DNA from 4 places in the Rhizobium sp. RAF36 genome. Region 3 is predicted to be linked to each of the others. Evidence: predicted binding sites of a transcription regulator. Region 3 holds the regulator's gene; each other region holds the start of a gene.
What was found. The regulator PhoB, encoded in region 3, activates phosphate uptake and scavenging genes when phosphate is short. The targets are predictions, from matches to a motif close to TGTCATNNANCTGTCAT.
Positions count from the first base shown of each region.

Region 1: a site for PhoB is predicted at 2,433-2,449, ahead of AB4Z25_RS20705 (alkaline phosphatase). Genes of this name have one in related genera too.
Region 2: a site for PhoB is predicted at 2,686-2,702, ahead of AB4Z25_RS05370 (DUF47 domain-containing protein). Genes of this name have one in related genera too.
Region 4: a site for PhoB is predicted at 2,993-3,009, ahead of AB4Z25_RS03345 (UDP-2,3-diacylglucosamine diphosphatase). Genes of this name have one in related genera too.

Region 1 covers NZ_JBFREC010000006.1:96,962-101,624, reverse strand. The annotation lists gene AB4Z25_RS20715 (ATP-binding cassette domain-containing protein) at 1-78, opposite strand, end outside; gene AB4Z25_RS20710 (hypothetical protein) at 78-530, opposite strand; gene AB4Z25_RS20705 (alkaline phosphatase) at 609-2,363, opposite strand; partial or broken gene AB4Z25_RS20700 (hypothetical protein) at 2,481-2,664, shown strand; gene AB4Z25_RS20695 (aspartate-semialdehyde dehydrogenase) at 2,776-3,810, shown strand; gene AB4Z25_RS20690 (lytic murein transglycosylase) at 4,001-4,663, shown strand, end outside.
Region 2 covers NZ_JBFREC010000001.1:1,072,422-1,077,084, reverse strand. The annotation lists gene AB4Z25_RS05395 (hypothetical protein) at 1-171, shown strand, start outside; gene AB4Z25_RS05390 (hypothetical protein) at 172-492, opposite strand; tRNA gene AB4Z25_RS05385 (tRNA-Asn) at 516-590, opposite strand; gene AB4Z25_RS05380 (hypothetical protein) at 708-1,007, shown strand; gene AB4Z25_RS05375 (inorganic phosphate transporter) at 1,017-2,021, opposite strand; gene AB4Z25_RS05370 (DUF47 domain-containing protein) at 2,021-2,662, opposite strand; gene AB4Z25_RS05365 (hypothetical protein) at 2,807-2,974, opposite strand; gene AB4Z25_RS05360 (hypothetical protein) at 3,033-3,266, opposite strand; tRNA gene AB4Z25_RS05355 (tRNA-Cys) at 3,461-3,534, opposite strand; gene AB4Z25_RS05350 (hypothetical protein) at 3,694-3,927, shown strand; gene AB4Z25_RS05345 (hypothetical protein) at 3,949-4,092, opposite strand; gene AB4Z25_RS05340 (hypothetical protein) at 4,162-4,386, opposite strand.
Region 3 covers NZ_JBFREC010000002.1:432,592-437,254, reverse strand. The annotation lists gene AB4Z25_RS08065 (aspartate aminotransferase family protein) at 1-966, opposite strand, end outside; gene AB4Z25_RS08060 (GcrA family cell cycle regulator) at 1,393-1,929, shown strand; gene phoB (phosphate regulon transcriptional regulator PhoB) at 1,996-2,679, opposite strand; gene phoU (phosphate signaling complex protein PhoU) at 2,712-3,425, opposite strand; gene pstB (phosphate ABC transporter ATP-binding protein PstB) at 3,472-4,287, opposite strand; gene pstA (phosphate ABC transporter permease PstA) at 4,303-4,663, opposite strand, start outside.
Region 4 covers NZ_JBFREC010000001.1:669,224-673,886, forward strand. The annotation lists gene AB4Z25_RS03335 (DUF2865 domain-containing protein) at 1-424, opposite strand, end outside; gene AB4Z25_RS03340 (NADP-dependent malic enzyme) at 549-2,861, opposite strand; gene AB4Z25_RS03345 (UDP-2,3-diacylglucosamine diphosphatase) at 3,075-3,878, shown strand; gene AB4Z25_RS03350 (MFS transporter) at 4,029-4,663, shown strand, end outside.

The DNA.
Region 1 (4,663 bases), on a different contig from region 3:
CAGCGTGCCAATCTCAAGCGCCGGTGCGTTGAGTCCGCTGAACGTCACCGACAGATTGCTGATCTCGAGCGCCAGCATCAGACCGCCGAATATTCGGCCTGGCGCAGGCGCAGCAGGCTGACGAAGCCGGTTTCGGGATCGGTCCACGAGCCGTATTCGAGAATGCCGCGCACTTCGATCGTCTGGCTGGGCTGCACGAAGGTCTGCTTCTCGTCGAGATAGACGACGGCGATATTGTCGGGCCAGTCGGCATCAGACGAGCAGAATGGGCAGAGCGACATCGGAATTTCCGTCAGCACGAAAAACTGCGCTTCAGCCTTCAATGGTGGCGCCATGAAGCCGCGCATGCTGATTTGCCTGCCGGCGAGCGCCTTCACCTTCTCGGAAAATTCGAGGCCGAGAACGCCGAATTTGCCATAGAGCTCATCGAAGCTGAGCGTTGCGTCGGCAGCTTCGACACATCTTGCAGACGTCAGCACCGGCAATGCCATCATCATACCGAAAAGGCTCCGGCGTGTGATCCTATGCATATCAAACTCCTTGCAAGTTCCCGGCCGCAGATCGGCGGCCGGGAAGATTACGCGGAAGAGGCGGTTCACCGCGCTCCGTCAGTTGGTCTGTTTGACACCGAGTGCAAAAGCGTCGGCGAGTACCTTGTAGACGTCGCTCTGCTCCATGTAGCCGCGGAAGCCTTCGGAGCCCGGACCATCCGACTGCAGGACGACGTCATCGACGGCGTGAACGCCGCTGTCGCCGCTCTTCGGAATGTTGCCCTGAACGAAGACGGCGCCGGGAACATCCTTGTACTGTTCGTTGGCGACATATTCCTTCTTTTCGTTCTGCACGGCAGGAACGAATGGACCGTCGAGCTTCGGGCGGAACGTCTCGTAATGGTCGGGGCCGTTATTGGCACTGAGGAAGAGGCGGCGCGTGACATCGATCTTGTCGGGATAGCCGTCGCCGTTGTCGTCGGTATAATTCGGGAAGCCCGCTTCGGCATAGGTGCCTACCTTTTCGCGCATCTCCGTGCCCGGCTTTTCGTCATCGACAGTACCGATGATCGAAACGCCATGGGTGTGGTCGCCGGTGACGACGATCAGCGTATCGGGATGGGCCTTCTGGAATTCGCGGGCAAGGCCGACGACCTTGTCGAATTCGATGGTGTCGACGACGGCGCGGTCCCAATCGAGCGGATGGGACATCTTGTCGATCGACGAACCCTCGACCATCAGGAAGAAACCGTCGGGGTTCTTGGACAGGCGATCGAGCGCGACCGTTGCCATCTCGACGAGACCCGGCTGGTTCGGGAATTTCTCGACGGTGCCCTTTTTCAGAAATTCGCGATCGAGCGTGACGTCCATGTTGCCGGTATGGAAGAGACCGAGAAGGTTGCCTTCAGCCGATGCGTTGGCTGCAAGCTCGTTCTTGTCGATGGCAAGCTTGTAGCCGGCGTCCTGGAAGAGCTTGATGTAGTCCTTGTCATCCTTGCGCTTGGAGCCCGGAACGTCCTTTCCGAGGAAATAGGCCGAACCGCCGCCGAGTACGACTTCCGGCTTCACGTCGAGAAGCATCCCGACGATATCGGCCTTGTCGTTGCGATTGCGCGTGTGGGAGACAACCGCAGCCGGTGTGGCGTCCTCGATTTCGGCGGTCGCGACAATGCCGATCGACTTCTTGGTCTGGCGGCGGATCGCTTCCGCAATCGTCTCCACGCGCGGGTCGTCGAGCGAGTCGGGCGTGCGGTCTGCATAGACGCCGATCGCGTTGACGGCTGTCTTGTGGCCCGTCATGTAGGCCGACATGGTATTGGCGGAGTCGGTGGCAACAGCGTTGGTTGCCGATGTGCCGATGAAAGCTGCCGGCGGCACATCGTCCATGTTGAGGCGGCCGTTCGCCTTACCCTCGGTCATGCCCTTAGACATGATACGGGCGGCGGTGCGGTGCGCAACGGACAGGCCGTCGCCGATCAGGAAGATGACGTTCTTGGCCTTCGGCGCGTCGCCGGTGCCGTAGACATTCCAGGTAACCGACTTCTTCTCGTCGCCGGCCGACACTTCGACCTTGTAGTCGCCGGGTGCGGCGATCGTCAGGCCACGCAGGATGACGGCGGAACCGAGTGCCTTGTCGTCCTTACCCTTTTCCAGTTCCACAAACTTAGCCTCGCCCCCGAGAACCGTCTTGTAATCCTGACCGTTGACCGTAACCTTCACGTCCTCGGGCTTTACCTGCTTGCTGAGCTCAACCTTGAAGTCAAATGGCGAACCGGCAAGAATCGTTGCGCGATCAAGCGGATAAACCGTGGTCGCCTGCGCGGCACCGGCAAGAATCGTCGTGGCCGCCAGAGCGGCAAAAATCATACGCATGGAAAACCCCCGTTTTCGTTGCAGTAAATGAACAACGGGCCGGAGATAGCCCTGGGGGATGACATGTGGATGACACAGGTATGACAATCTGCCGCACCGGCACCAGGCGCCGCCCGCAGGCGCAAAAACCTTGACTCCTGTGGAAAACGTTTTATGAGCAACGGCGGAAAAGGAATTATCCATGGTTCGCTTCGAACACGCCATTGCTGCATGCAATGACCGGGCACTGAGTGCCGGGGTGGATATTGCCGTTCCGGTTTCTTCCAAAACCAAGGCCAAAACGACGACGAAAACCGTCTGACGTCTCTGGCCTGCCGCTCTCTCCCCGGCTCGGCTGGGGACAGGAAGCCGCGATGATTTCGCGCTTTCCCCCCTCACCGGACAAGAGGAGAGAAGAGAAAGAGAGCTGAAAATGGGTTTCAAAGTAGCAGTCGCGGGAGCAACCGGAAATGTCGGCCGGGAAATGCTCAACATCCTCTCCGAGCGTGGCTTTCCGGCTGACGAAGTCGTAGCACTTGCCTCCTCGCGTTCGCAGGGCACGGAAGTCTCCTACGGCGACAGGACGCTGAAGGTCTTCAATCTCGAGAACTACGATTTCTCCGACACCGACATCTGCCTGATGTCTGCCGGCGGCGAAGTCTCCAAGAAGTGGTCGCCGAAGATCGGCCAGCAGGGCTGTGTCGTCATCGATAACTCCTCTGCCTGGCGCTATGATCAGGACGTGCCGCTGATCGTGCCGGAAGTGAACCCGGACGCCATCACCCAGTTCACCAAGCGCAACATCATTGCCAATCCGAATTGCTCGACCGCCCAGCTCGTCGTCGCGCTGAAGCCGCTGCATGATTTCGCCAAGATCAAGCGCGTCGTCGTTTCGACCTACCAGTCGGTCTCCGGCGCGGGCAAAGACGGCATGGACGAGCTCTTTAACCAGACGCGCGCAGTCTTTGTTGCCGATCCGATCGAGAACAAGAAGTTCACCAAGCGCATCGCCTTCAACGTCATTCCACATATCGATAGCTTCATGGAAGACGGCTATACGAAGGAAGAGTGGAAGGTTCTGGCCGAAACCAAGAAGATGCTTGACCCGAAGATCAAGGTGACCTGCACCGCGGTTCGCGTCCCCGTCTTCATCGGCCATTCGGAATCGGTCAACATCGAATTCGAAAACGAAATCACCGCCGATCAGGCCCGCGACATCCTGCGCGATGCACCGGGCTGCCTCGTCATCGACAAGCATGAGAACGGCGGCTACATCACGCCTTACGAATCTGCCGGTGAAGATGCGACCTTCATCTCGCGTATCCGCGAAGATGCGACGGTCGAAAACGGTCTCAACATGTGGGTCGTTTCCGACAACCTGCGCAAGGGCGCTGCTCTCAACGCCATTCAGATTGCCGAGCTGCTCGTCAATCGTGGCCTCATCAAGCCGCGCAAGCAGGCCGCCTGATACCGAATATTAACCATAGCTTGCTATCAGCCTCGCATGTCGTCAGACTTGCGGGGCTTTCTTTGAACCAGCCAGGCGGCAATCGTGCGGCAGGCGGCCAATCTCGCCAAAAGGTGATCGTGACAAAATCACCCTTGGCTGGCATTCTGCCCGGCATTCCAGCGACTGCAGATCGAGATCGGGGTTTCTCATGCGCATGACAAAATTCTTGGTGGCGGCCATCGCGGCGGTGGGCGCTTTCCATGCAGTTCCGGTGGCGGCCAACGCCGCGCAATGCGGCAATAACGGCGCCGGCTTCGATGCCTGGGTGCAGCAATTCAAGCAGGAAGCTGCAGCACAGGGCGTCAGCCAGTCGGTTCTGAGCCGCGCATTCGCCAACGTCGCCTACAATCGTCCGACGATTGCCGCCGACCGCGGCCAAAAGAGCTTCAAGCTGTCCTTCGACGCCTTCATGCAGAAGCGTGGCGGCGCGGCGATCATTTCCCGCGGTAAGGGCATGAAGCGCTCCAACCAGGCTCTCTTCACCTCGATCGAGCGCCGCTACGGCGTGCCGGCCGGCCCGCTGATCGCAATCTGGGGCATGGAAACCGGCTTCGGCAGCTATATGGGCACGCAGCACACGCTGTCAGCCGTTTCGACGCTGGCCTACGACTGCCGCCGCTCGGACTATTTCACCGACCAGCTCTATGCTGCCCTGCAGCTCGTCTCTGAAGGCTATCTGAGCCCGCAGGCGCGCGGCGCCGCACATGGCGAGATCGGCCAGACGCAGTTCCTGCCGCGCAATGTCGTCCGCTTCGGTGCCGATGGCGATGGCGATGGCCGTGTCGACATGGTCGGTTCGCGTGCCGACGCG
Region 2 (4,663 bases), on a different contig from region 3:
CAGCGTCTTGACCTGTCGCGGCCGGTCCTTTGGACGGCTGAACCGGTCCGCGTGCCGCCGCCGCTGAATTTCGCGTCGGGTGATGGCGAAGACAGCGGGCGCTTCTGCGTCAGCGAGATCGGCCTGCGCATCGATTGCGATCTGATCAACACGACATCGTCGTCGCTCTGATCAGAGCGTGCCGCCATCCTTGTAATAGCTTGGATATTGCACGAATTCCGGATCGCGTCCGCTATCGCCTTCGGGGCGTTGAGCGTTGCCTTCAAGCGTTTCCGCATAGCCGTGGCTGATCAGCCAATCCTGCACGATATGGCGCATCGCTTTGTCGCGCTCGGTTATGCCGAACTCCGCCATGAACCGCTGAAGGGCCTGCTCGCACCGTTCTGAAAAATCCTCTGCCATCAGATGGTAAGCGGCGAGGGCGGAGATTGTTCCACGCATTGTAGCGCAGAAAAAAGAAGAGCCGGTTCGCTGACGAACCGGCTCATTCAATCTATCAGCTAGGCTGATGAATCTGGCTCCCCGGGCCGGATTCGAACCGGCGACCTGTCGATTAACAGTCGAATGCTCTACCGCTGAGCTACCAGGGATCACCGCTTGCCGCGGTGTGAGTGGGCTAATACAAATGCTTGTTCGATTTGCCAAGCGGTTTTTTCAAAAAAATGACATCTGCTTGCAATTGCTGCACTTATCCCCATCTCCTGTGGATGACTGACGGGAAAAACAACACTGGAAATTCGCGCGCCAAGCGCTTTGGCATCGATCATGCGACCGGCGAGCTCGTTCTTGGCTCTTGGCGCATCCCGCTGCCGCGCTCGCGCATGGCGCGGATCGGCATCGGACTGCTGCTGATTGTCTGTGGCTTCCTGGGGTTTCTGCCCATCCTCGGCTTCTGGATGCTGCCGCTGGGCTTCATCGTACTGTCGCACGATCTGCCTTTGGCGCGCCGCTGGCGCCGCAGGCTGTCGGTCTGGTGGCACCGGCGGGGCAGGCCCGCCGGTAGCTAAAGTCTGGAATCAGGCGAAGAAGCCCGCGGCCCAGTAGAACAGCGCCGAGATCAATGCCGCCGCCGGCAGCGTTACCACCCAGGCGATGACGATATTGCCGGCAAGCCCCCACCGCACCGCTGAGACGCGCTTTGCCGCGCCGACGCCGATGATGGCGCCGGTGATCGTATGCGTCGTCGAAACCGGAATGCCGAGCCATGTCGCGCCGAACAGCGTCAGCGCTCCGCCGGTCTCGGCGCAGAAACCCTGCATCGGATTGAGCTTGGTGATCTTTGATCCCATCGTGTGGACGATTCGCCAGCCGCCGAAGAGCGTACCGAGCGCCATCGCCGTCTGGCAGGAAAGCACCACCCAGAGCGGAACGTGGAAGCTGCCGCCGAGATAGCCCTGCGAATAGAGAAGCACGGCGATGATGCCCATGGTCTTCTGCGCATCATTGCCGCCATGGCCAAGCGAATAGAGCGAGGCGGAGACGAACTGCAGGATGCGGAAGGTGCTGTCGACGGCAAACGGCGTCTGCCGCACGAAGATCCACGAGACGGCGAGCACCAGAAACAGCGCCAGCAGAAAGCCGATCATCGGCGACAGCACGATGGCCCCCGCCGTCTTCAGCAGGCCGCCCCAGACGATCGAGCTGAAGCCGACCTTGGCGAGACCGGCGCCGACGAGACCGCCGACCAGCGCATGCGATGAGCTCGACGGTATGCCGAAGACCCAGGTGACGATGTTCCAGATGATCGCGCCCATCAAGGCCGCAAAAATCACCAGCGGGCTGACGATCTCGGGATTGATGATACCGGTGCCCAGCGTTTCCGCCACATGCAGGCCGAAGAACAGGAAGGCGATGAAATTGAAGAACGCCGCCCACATCACGGCATATTGGGGCTTCAACACACGCGTCGAGACGATCGTCGCGATCGAATTCGCCGCGTCGTGCAGTCCGTTCAGGAAGTCGAAGAACAGCGCGACCGCGATCAGTCCGATCAGCAGCGGAAAGGCGAGGGTGGCATCCATCAGACGTTCTCGATCACGATGCCGCTGATTTCGTTGGCGACGTCCTCGAACCGGTCGACGACCTTTTCGAGCTCGGCATAGATCTCACTGCCGATGATATACGCCATCGGGTTGGAGGCGCCGTGACGGCGGAACAGGTCTTTCAGACCGAGATCGTAAAGCTCGTCCGACTTACCTTCGACCCGGGTCACTTCCTCGGCGATCGACGTCAGCCGCTGCGCATTGGCGCCCATGCGGTCGAGAAGCGGAATGGCCTCGGCAATCAGATGGGCCGCCTTGACGATTTCCTTGCCCATCTCCTGCATACCTGGATCGAAGCTCTTCTGTTCGAACAGGCGGATGGTCTTGACCGTCTTGTGCATCATGTCGATCGCGTCATCGAGCGACTGGATCAGATCCTTGATGTCGCCGCGGTCGAATGGCGTGATGAAGCTGCGGCGGACGGCCAGCAAAACTTCGCGGGTAATATCGTCGGCCTCGTTTTCCAGCGTGACGATGCGGTTGCAATGCCGCTCGGTATCGTTTCCGGCCAACAATTCGTTCAGCGATTCCGCCGCGCCGACGACGGTGCGCGAGTGCTGAGCAAAAAGATCGAAGAATCGGTCTTCGCGCGGAAGAAGTTTGCGAAACCAGCTTAACATGGCGACCCCGTGAGTGCTTGAGTTGTCACGCAACTGTCACAAATGGGGTCCTGTTGCAATAAAAGCCGGGCCGAACATACCGCGCCAGCAGGCTTTTCCACGCGTTTGAGGCAGGTTTCACACAGCCCCGGGAATACGATTCTCTTAATGAAGGTCGAGTGTCAGCTGCCGGTTCTTGATCTGAGGCAGGGGCAGGCCGATATCGATCTTGCCGAACACGCGCCGTCTGCGCTCCTCGTCCTTTTCCCGCTCAGCGCGGCTGGCAGCCACGGTCGCAAGCGCATTCGCAATTACCTGTTCGGCATGGGTCATAGGAACCTCCGTCTTATGTTCCTATTTTGTTCTCATTCAAGCGAATAGTCAAGTCTGCTCATTCACCGAAGTAGAACAGCGGTTCACGGGTCAGTTCACCGTTGCCGATATGGCCATACAAGTCCTGGCCGAGAATCCAGTAGGTAATCTTTTGCGTCGTCAGGGAGAAAACATAGTCTCCGTCGATCCAGTGCTCGGCCTTGCTGCCGCCGATTGGGAACAAAAACTTGCCTGCTTGAAACAGGACCGCTTTCTCAGACTTATGATCGAAAATGTATCTCGTTTTCGCCATGTGTCATCCCGCTTCTATACGCAGGATGCAACGTCACATGGGATTTTGATCATGTCTATATTATCAGAAGTAGAGTCTGATTATATTCACAGATAAGCTTTAGCTTAAACAGCATTATCCCAAAAATGGATAATACATCACCGGCCGCAGGGGCGGGGATGTATTCCGGCAATACAAGCTTGGATTGTTGAATTTGGAGGCCTCGCCCGGAATTGAACCGGGGTACAAGGATTTGCAGTCCTCTGCGTCACCACTCCGCCACGAGGCCATCCGTGAACGACTTGTTCAGTGGTGGCGCGGATTTAGAATGATCCAAAGGAAACCGCAAGAGGTGTTTTTCGAAAAATCTTGACCGGCAACAACTCGTCCACCGGCAATCGGCATCCGGCGCCCTTGATCATTCGGCGAATCCGCTCATTATCCATATATGAGAAACATCTCAAAACCCTTTGTCACCAAGGACGATCCCGACCGCCACATTCGGTGCCAGGACGCGCTTCAGTTCGCGTTCCGCGATTTGATCGAGGCGGCGGTTGCCGCCGGATGGAGTGAGCAGGAAGCGCTGGATGCCGTCGGCTATCTTGCCGAAGGGCATATGCAGGAGCGGGTGGCGAGAGCGGATGCCGCGGCATTGGCGGCGCTTTTGAAGACAATGCGCTGATCCGCGCGGCTATCCAACGCCTCAATTCGATCTTTGAAGCGCGGCAATCGGCGAGACGCCACCTGTGGTGACGCTGGGTGCGGCAGAGCCGATCAGTGGAATGCAGAGAATGATTGCGACGAAACCGCCGATAAAGCAGGCGCCGAGTATCAGGGATCTGTTCATGCCTATTCCGCGTTCGCTTCGATTGCGGCCTTTATCGCAAGCGAAGCTGACAGGTTCCTGAAACGCTGTTCAGGGTCTTGGTGCGGATTTCAGGTAAAGATAGGCGCCGATGGCAAAAAAGCTAAGCGTCAAGCCCGGCCAGGCGATGAACACGGTCGTGTAGCCGCATGCGCCAGTGAAGCAATCTCCGAGCGTTCCCGCCAAGGATAGCCGCATGGACAACACGCCCGCAAGAATGACGCTTGCGGCGGCGATCAGCAGCAGAATGAAAATCGTAAAACCCGTGCTTCGCATTCGAACCTAAAGAGCGGGCCTACTGATTCCTGCCTGCTGCGCTGTGATTGTCCTCAACTCGTCCGGCTGTTGACCAGCCCGCAGCAAAGAATGCCGACGAGCGCCGCACCGATGAACAAGTCGAAGAGTGTGAAATGCACGAACATGGCAGACATGGCCTGCTCCTCCTCATTTCCTCCGGTTGCAATAATACCACAGGGCCACGCTTTATGCCACTTCGGAGTTTGGAATGCGCGCTGGCGCACGCGACAGCGCCGCGTCCACTCAAGTATTCTTG
Region 3 (4,663 bases):
CACGTCGGGATAGCGGTCCTTGAGCGATGCCAGGCCTTGGCGGAAGATCAGAGCGACGTCGCGAACGTGCTGCAGGAAGCCTTCAGCAAGGACGATGTCGAGCACGGCGCCGCCGACAGCCATGGCGAGCGGGTTGCCGCCATAGGTCGAGCCGTGGGTACCGGCCTTCATGCCGGACGCAGCTTCCGCCGTTGCCAGGCAGGCGCCGAGCGGGAAGCCGCCACCGATGCCCTTGGCGACAGCCATGATATCAGGGGTCACGCCGGACCACTCACAGGCAAAGAACTTACCGGTACGGCCGACGCCGGTCTGGACCTCGTCGAGAATGAGCAGCAGGCCCTTCTCGTCGCAGAGCGCGCGCAGCGCCTTCATGAACTCGGTGGTCACCGGGCGAATGCCACCCTCGCCCTGAACCGGCTCGATAAGAATGCCTGCGGTCGCATCAGTGATTGCGGCGCGGACGGCGTCGATATCACCGAAGGGCACCTGGTCGAAACCCGGCGCCTTGGGGCCGAAGCCTTCCAGATACTTCTCCTGCCCGCCGGCAGCGATCGTTGCCAGCGTCCGGCCGTGGAAGGCGCCTTCGAACGTGATGATATGGAAGCGCTCGGGATGGCCCTTCGAATACTGGTAGCGGCGTGCGGTCTTGATCGCGCATTCCAGGGCTTCCGCGCCGGAATTGGTGAAGAACACCTTGTCGGCGAAAGTCGCCTCCGTCAGCCGCCTGGCGAGCTTTTCCTGCCCGGGGATTTCATAGATGTTGGACAGGTGCCAGACCTTGTCGGCCTGTGCCTTCAGGGTATCCACGACATGCGGATTGCTGTGGCCGACCGAGGTCACCGCGACGCCGGCACCGAAATCCAGATATCGCTCGCCAGTTTCGGTAATCAGCCACACGCCCTCACCTCGCTCGAACCGCAATGGGGCACGAGAATAGGTATCATATAGCGGCGCGGCTTCAGCCATGGCGCGGTCTCCTGTCAGCGTTACGGGCAACCGGACTCCGGCTAAAAAACCAGGTCCGAAAAATTAAAAATGCCGCCTTTCGGCGGCGACTGGCACTATTTACTTTTCGCACTGCAATGTCAACAAAACTGCGGCTTTCGTGGCTTCTGAGAGACGCTCAAGCAATGTCGCGTTTTATCAACAGCTAATGTTGCAGAAATGACTCTCAGGGGAAGCAAGTTGGGGAAAACCCCGAATTCGATTCATCCGGATTCCTGCGACTCTTGTCACGGAGTCAGCCTCACACTAGGTTAAAACTCAATTACTAGACTGCATGCGGCGGAACTAGTCACCAAAATTAGTCAAGCGTTTCTTGTGCCGGATTCGTTCGGGGCAAACAGTGAGGGATTCTGCCTTCGCAACGCTTAAACGGCGGAGACACAGGGCATGAACTGGACAGACGAGCGGGTCGAGAAACTCAAGAAACTGTGGTCCGAAGGGCTGAGCGCGAGCCAGATCGCTGCCCAGCTTGGCGGCGTCAGCCGTAACGCCGTTATCGGCAAGGTTCACCGTCTGGCGCTGCCGGGCCGTGCGAAGGCCGGCGGCAACGCCACGGCTGCCCGCGCTCCCAAGCGTACGGCGGCAGCACCCCGCGCCCCAACCTACGCATCGCGTCTGGCGACGACCCGTACGGTCACCCGCCAGCAGGGCGCGACGATGCTGAAGGAAGAGATCGAAATCGACGTCATGGAGGAGATGGAATACCGTCCCGCCAAGAATGTGATCGTCCCGATCTCCCGCCGCCTCGGCCTGACGGAACTCACCGAGCGCACCTGCAAGTGGCCGGTCGGCGATCCCTTGAAGGACGATTTTCACTTCTGCGGCTGCGAAAGCCCGGATTCTTCGCCTTACTGCACCTACCACCAGCGCCTGGCCTACCAACCGGTCAACGAGCGCCGTAGGGCAGCAGCCCGGGCAAACTGAGCCGGGTAAGCACAAACGAAAAACGGGCCTTACGGCCCGTTTTTTTGTGTCTCAATTCCGAAAGCTTCAAGCTTCCATCGAATATCCAGCGCCGCGAACGGTGCGGATGACATCCTGCATATTGGAGAAGTTCAGCGCCTTGCGCAGACGGCCGACATGGACGTCGACAGTGCGCTCGTCGACATAGATGTCGTGACCCCAGACGCCATCCAGAAGCTGCGAGCGCGAGAAGACGCGGCCGGGAGAGGCCATCAGGAATTCCAGCAGGCGAAACTCGGTCGGTCCGAGACGGACTTCGCGGGTCTTGCGATGAACGCGGTGCGTCTCTCGGTCGAGTTCGATATCGCCGCATTTCAGCACGGTCGAGAGAACTTCAGGCTTTGCGCGGCGCAGCATCGCCTTGACGCGAGCGACGAGCTCGGGCGTCGAGAACGGCTTGACGACATAGTCGTCGGCACCGGTCGAGAGGCCACGAACGCGTTCGCTTTCCTCGCCGCGCGCCGTCAGCATGATGATCGGCAGGCGCTCGGTCTCCGGGCGCATGCGCAGCCGACGGCAAAGCTCGATGCCTGATACGCCAGGCAGCATCCAATCAAGGATAAGAAGGTCCGGCGTCCGCTCCTGAAGGCGGATTTCCGCCTCATCGCCGCGCAGGATGGTGTCGACCTCGAAACCTTCGGCTTCGAGATTGTAACGAAGAAGCACGCTCAGTGCTTCTTCGTCTTCAACGACTGCAACTCTCGGGATCATTCTGTTCTGTCTCCTGAGGCCCGGTCCGGATATTATTCCGTGACCGCGCCGACGGTGTTGGCGGTGTCGTCCTTCGGACGCTCGCCCTCCGGCTGGGCGCCGGTCGCCATGTAGTAGATGGTTTCTGCGATGTTGGTGGCGTGGTCGCCGATGCGTTCGATGTTCTTGGCACAGAACAAGAGATGCGTGCAGCTGGTGATGTTGCGCGGATCTTCCATCATGTAGGTCAGGAGCTCGCGGAACAGCGAGGTGTACATCGCGTCGATTTCCTCGTCGCGCTCACGGATCGACTTCGCCTTGTCGGCAGCGCGCGTCGTGTAGACGTCGAGCACTTCCTTGAGCTGGACGAGCGCCAGTTCGGAGAGATGCTCCAGGCCGCGGCCGAGCTTGCGCGGAACGCCGGTGCTCTGCACGGCGATAACGCGCTTGGCGGTGTTCTTGCCAAGATCGCCGACGCGCTCGAGGTCGGCGGCGATGCGGATCGACCCCATGATCTCGCGCAGGTCCGACGCCATCGGCTGGCGGCGGGCGATGGTGACGATCGCCTTGTCGTTGATCTCGCGCTCGGCGTGATCAAGGATCACGTCGTCGGAGATGACCTTCTGCGCCAGGGCGCCATCGCCGTTGACCAGCGCGCGCACAGCGTCGGAGACCATCTGTTCCGCCAGACCGCCCATTTCGGAGATGCGGCGGGTCAGGAACTTCAGATCTTCGTCATATGCAGAAAAGATATGTGTCGATGCCATGGGAAATGTCCTTGAGTGTCTCTATCGGAAGTCGTGACGCCAAAGATCAGCCGAAGCGGCCCATGATGTAGTCCTGGGTGCGCGGATCGTCCGGATTGGTGAACATCTTGTCGGTATCGTTCTCCTCGACGAGGTTGCCGAGGTGGAACATGGCGGTGCGCTGAGAGACGCGGGCCGCCTGCTGCATGGAGTGCGTCACGATGACGATCGTGTAGCTTTCGCGCAGCTCGTGGATCAACTCCTCGACCTTTGCTGTAGCGATCGGGTCGAGCGCAGAGCAGGGTTCGTCCATGAGGATGACCTCAGGCGAGACCGCGACGGCACGGGCGATGCAGAGACGCTGCTGCTGACCGCCGGAGAGGCCGGTGCCGGATTCATGCACACGGTCCTTGACCTCGTTCCAGAGGCCGGCACGCTGCAGGCTGGTCTCGACGATCTGGTCCATGTCGGCTTTCGACTTGGCGAGACCGTGGATGCGCGGGCCGTAGGCGACGTTTTCATAGATCGTCTTCGGGAACGGGTTCGGCTTCTGGAACACCATGCCGACGCGGGCGCGAAGTTCGACGACGTCGATATCCGGATCGTAGATATCATCGCCATCGAGCGTGATCTTGCCGGTGACGCGGCAATTATCGATCGTGTCGTTCATACGGTTCAGGCTGCGCAGGAAGGTGGACTTGCCGCAGCCGGACGGACCGATGAGCGCAGTCACAGTGTTTTCGCGGATGTTCAGCTTGACGTCGAAAAGAGCACGTTTCTCGCCATAATAGACCGAAACGTCCTGGCCGATCATCTTGTAAGGGATGCTGTTCATCTTCTGGTCCAGAGCCTTCTCAACTGCTGCTTCTGTCAACATGTTCATGGGTTTCTACTCCGTTTACCAGCGGCGCTCAAAGCGACGGCGCAAGAGGATGGCTCCGATGTTCATGACGATCAGGAACAGGAGCAGGACGATGATGGCACCCGAGGTACGCTCCACGAAGGCGCGTTCGGCTTCGTTGGCCCACATGTAAACCTGGACCGGAAGTGCCGTGGACGGATCGAGCGGCGTGGTCGGCGCATTGGCGACGAAGGCGACCATGCCGATCAGCAGCAGAGGCGCGGTTTCGCCGAGAGCATGCGCCAGGCCGATGATGGTGCCGGTCAGGATGCCCGGCATGGCAAGCGGCAGCACGTGGTGGAACACCATCTGCATCTTCGATGCGCCGAGACCGAGAGCGGCCGAGCGGATCGACGGC
Region 4 (4,663 bases), on a different contig from region 3:
GATAGCCCGGATCGTCGTTGCAGCCGTTATCGTCGAGGGCCGCCATCAGTTCGCGGCGTTCGTTGACGTCGCTGCCGCCGGCCTCCCGCAGTTGGTTGCGGCGCTCCTGGAGGTAGTGGATGTTGTCGATCATCCGCGATTCCGATTCCTGCAGATCGCCGCAGTAGCGGTCGTTCTCGCCGCCGATGACGACCATGCTGTCGACGCTGCAGCCGTTGCTGCGCAGGTCGTTGCGCAGCTTGCGGAGCTCGAGGTTCTGTTCGGCTATGGCGCTTGCATATTGGCGGATCTCCGGGCCGTTGCCGATCACCTGCGGCAGGTCGGCAAGGCGTCCGCGCAGATCTTCGCAGATCGCGCTGGTCTGCGCCGCCGCGGGCGCGGCAGCAGCGAGAAAGAGAGCAAGGGTCAGGCTTCGGCGTTTCACGGTATCATCCCGCAGCATAATAAACCGGAAGCGGCAGAGCATTTGCCGCATCCGTTCTGTCTAGCTGCCTTCCGTTAACAAGCTAACGAAGGAATTCTAACGCATTTTTCCGATCGACGGCAAATCACGCCGGCTGCTGGGCCTCGACGACGGCAAGCGCCGCCATATTGACCACACCGCGCGACGTCACCGACGGCGCCAGAATATGGGCCGGGAGCGCGGTGCCGAGCAGGATGGGGCCGACATGCAGGCCGTCGGTCATCGACTTGACGACGCCGAGCGTGATGTTGGCCGCATCGAGGTTCGGGAAGACCAGCAGGTTGGCTTCACCGTGCAGCGTGGTGGACGGCATGACGCGCTTGCGGATTTCGTCGGCGATTGCGCTCTCACCATGCATTTCGCCATCGACTTCGAGATCAGGGGCGGCATCACGGATCAGCTGCAGGGCACCGCGCATCTTCGTGGCGCTTTCGCTTTCGCGCGAGCCGAAGTTGGAATGCGAGACGAGGGCGGCGCGCGGCGTGATGCCGAAGCGCTTGATTTCCTCGGCAGCCAGAACGGCTGATTCAGCCACTTCCTCGGCGCTCGGATTGAACGTCACGTAGGTGTCGGTGAAGAAGGTGGCGCCACGCTGCGAGATCAGCAGGCTGAGCGCTGAAAAATCGCGGACATCCTTGCGCTTGCCGATGATCTGGCGAACGTCGCGCAGGTGCTTCTCGTAACGGCCTTCGAGGCCGCAGATCAGCGCGTCTGCTTCGCCGCGGCGCAGCGCCAGCGCCCCGATGACGGTGGTGTTGGTACGCACGATCGTGCGGGCCGCTTCCGGGATAACGCCCCGGCGGCCGACGAGCGACAGATAGAGATCGACATATTCGCGGAAGCGCGGATCGTCTTCCGGGTTGATGACGGCGAAGTCGGAAAGCGGGCGGATGCGCAGGCCATAGCGCTGCAGGCGGGTTTCGATGACCTGCGGACGGCCGATCAGGATCGGTTCGGCAATGCCTTCTTCGATGAGAACCTGAGCGGCGCGGAGCACGCGTTCGTCTTCACCTTCGGAGAAGATCACCCGCTTCTTTTCGGCAGCCTTGGCGGCCGTGAAGATCGGCTTCATGATGAAGCCGGAGCGGAAGACGAAGCGGTTCAGCTGGTCGAGATAGGCGTCGAAATCGGTGATCGGACGGCGTGCGACGCCGCTCTCGGCCGCTGCCTTGGCGACGGCAGGCGCGATGCGCAGGATCAGGCGCGGATCGAACGGCGAGGGGATCAGATAGTTCGGTCCGAAGATCGGCGTTTCACCGGAATAGGCGCGGGCGGCGACATCGGACGGCTCTTCGCGGGCGAGGCCGGCGATGGCGCGGACGGCTGCCATTTTCATCGCTTCGTTGATCTCCTCGGCGCCGCAATCCAGCGCGCCGCGGAAGATGAAGGGGAAGCAGAGAACGTTGTTGACCTGGTTCGGGAAGTCCGAGCGTCCGGTGCAGATCATCGCGTCCGGCCGGGCGGCACGGGCGAGTTCCGGCATGATCTCCGGCGTCGGGTTGGCGAGCGCCATGATCAGCGGCTTTTCGGCCATCTGCTCGAGCAGTTCCGGCTTCAGCACGCCGGCAGCAGAGAGGCCGAGGAACACATCGGCGCCGCCGATGTTTTCGGCGAGCGTGCGGGTATCGCTCTTCTGCGCGTAGACGGCTTTCCATTGGTCCATCAGCACGTTGCGGTCCTCGTAGACGAGGCCTTCGATGTCGTGGACCCAGATGTTCTCGCGCTTGGCGCCGAGTTCGACGAGCAGATTGAGACAGGCGAGCGCCGCAGCGCCGGCGCCAGACGTGACGATCTTGACGTTGCTGATCGACTTGCCGGCCAGTTCCAGGCCGTTGAGGATGGCGGCGGCGACGATGATCGCGGTGCCGTGCTGGTCATCATGGAAGACGGGAATGCGCATCTTTGCGCGCAGCTGCTGTTCGATCTCGAAGCATTCCGGCGCCTTGATGTCTTCGAGGTTGATGCCGCCGAAGGTTGGCTCAAGCGAGGCGACTGTCGAGACCATTTGCTCGACGGTCGAGGCATCGACCTCGATATCGAAGACGTCGATATTGGCGAATTTCTTGAAGAGAACGGCCTTGCCTTCCATCACCGGCTTGGAGGCGAGAGGGCCGATATTGCCGAGGCCGAGAACGGCGGTTCCGTTGGAGATGACGGCGACCAGATTGGCGCGCGAGGTGTAGTCGGCGGCCGTCTCCGGATCGTCGCGGATCGCGAGACACGGCGCGGCGACGCCAGGCGAATAGGCGAGCGCCAGATCGCGCTGGTTGCCGAGCGGCTTGGTCGCCTGAATTTCGAGTTTGCCGGGGCGGGGATAGCGGTGGAAGAACAGCGCCTGTTCGTCAAGAGTTCCACCTGTCAGGTTCTTCTCCGTCTTGGATTTGTCCTGATTATCCATTGCCTTCTCCAATACCGCAGTCATGTCGTTTGAAGCCTTCTCCATACAACAATCGGTGCGGCGGGACAGCGGGAATTTGAGGTTGAAAGCGGAAAACTCTTATGCCCGGAGGATGCGTCAAACAACCGCGCTGTCATCTTCCTGAAACACGAGTCTGATTTTGGAAGGCCAGATGAACGATGGGGCACGGGCAGGATGCCTGTGATGGATTACATGGATACGCGACACTTCCGTACGCTCTTCATTTCCGATGTGCATCTCGGTTCCAAGGCTGCCAAGGCCGACTTCCTGATCGACTTTCTGCGCCACCACGAGGCAGACACGATCGTCCTCGTGGGCGATATCGTCGATGGCTGGCGCTTGAAGCGCAGCTGGTACTGGCCGCAGGTCTGCAACGACGTCATCCAGAAACTGCTGCGCCAGGCGCGCAAGGGTACGCGCGTTGTCTACATTCCCGGCAATCACGACGAATTCCTCCGCGACTTCCCGGGCATGCATTTCGGCGGCATCGAAGTGGCCGAGCGGATGATGCACGAGGGCGCCGACGGGAAGAAGTATCTGGTGCTGCATGGCGACGAATTCGACGTCGTCGTCCGCAATGCCCGCCTGCTCGCCTATCTCGGCGACTGGGCCTATGACATGGCGATCCGCATCAATATCGTTCTGGCCGCCATCCGTCGCCGCATGGGCATGCCCTACTGGTCGTTCTCGGCCTGGGCCAAGCTGCAGGTCAAGCATGCAGTCAACTTCATCGGCGAGTTCCAGCGCGTCGTCGCCGACGAGGCCCGCAAGTGTGGCGCCGACGGCGTCATCTGCGGCCATATCCACCATGCCGTCATCGAGGAGATGGACGGTGTGCGTTACATCAATACCGGCGACTGGGTCGAGAGCTGCACGGCGATTGCCGAGCATGAGGACGGCACTTTCGAACTTATCACCTGGAATGCGATCGCCAGCAGCGAGCCGGTGACTTTGAAGCTGACGCACCAGCCCGAGCGCGCGCCGCAGGCCGCCTGATTTTCAACCCGCCATATTGCAAGACATTTAGCCGTTGCCTCCGGGCAACGGCCCTATCTATTTTTTAAAACGTTTCAAATGGGCTATTTCTCGCCATAGTCGCCCCTAGGTTGATGTGTTAGGCAGCGCACAGTTTCCTGCAGGTCCACCATGATTCCCGCCCAGAATGCCTCTGTCGATGAGGGGGCTCCGCCGCGTTTCCGGCTGCTCAGCGCCCTGTCTTACTGCGCCCCGCTGATCGTCAACGGTGTCGCGCTTCCATTCTTCCCTGTCTGGCTTGCTGTTCACAAATTCACCGATCACGAGATCGGCGTCATCCTTGCCGTGCCGATGGTCGTACGCGTCCTCGTGGCACCTGTCGTAGCGATGTATGCCGACCGGATGAAGGAGCGCGCCGATGTGCTCCTATGGTCTGGCGGGCTGTCGCTGCTGACGGCGATCGCGCTTTACTGGACGACGAGCTTCTGGCCGGTGTTGATCGTCTACAGCGTCCAGGGCGCCACCTTTGCGCCCTACGTGCCGATCGTCGAATCGATCGTCATTTCAGGCGTCCGGCGCTGGGGGCTGGATTACGGTTCGATGCGCGTTTGGGGATCGATCGCTTTCATCGTCTCGACGATGATCGGCGGCGAGATGATCGGCCTGTGGGGCGGCGATATGGTGCTGCCGGTCATGATCTTCGGCTTTGCGATGACCATGGCGATGGCGATCTACTGTCCGCGTATCGGCCCGACGCGGCGGCGCAATACGCCTGTCGATCTGCAGCAGGCAACAGGCAGCTCGCT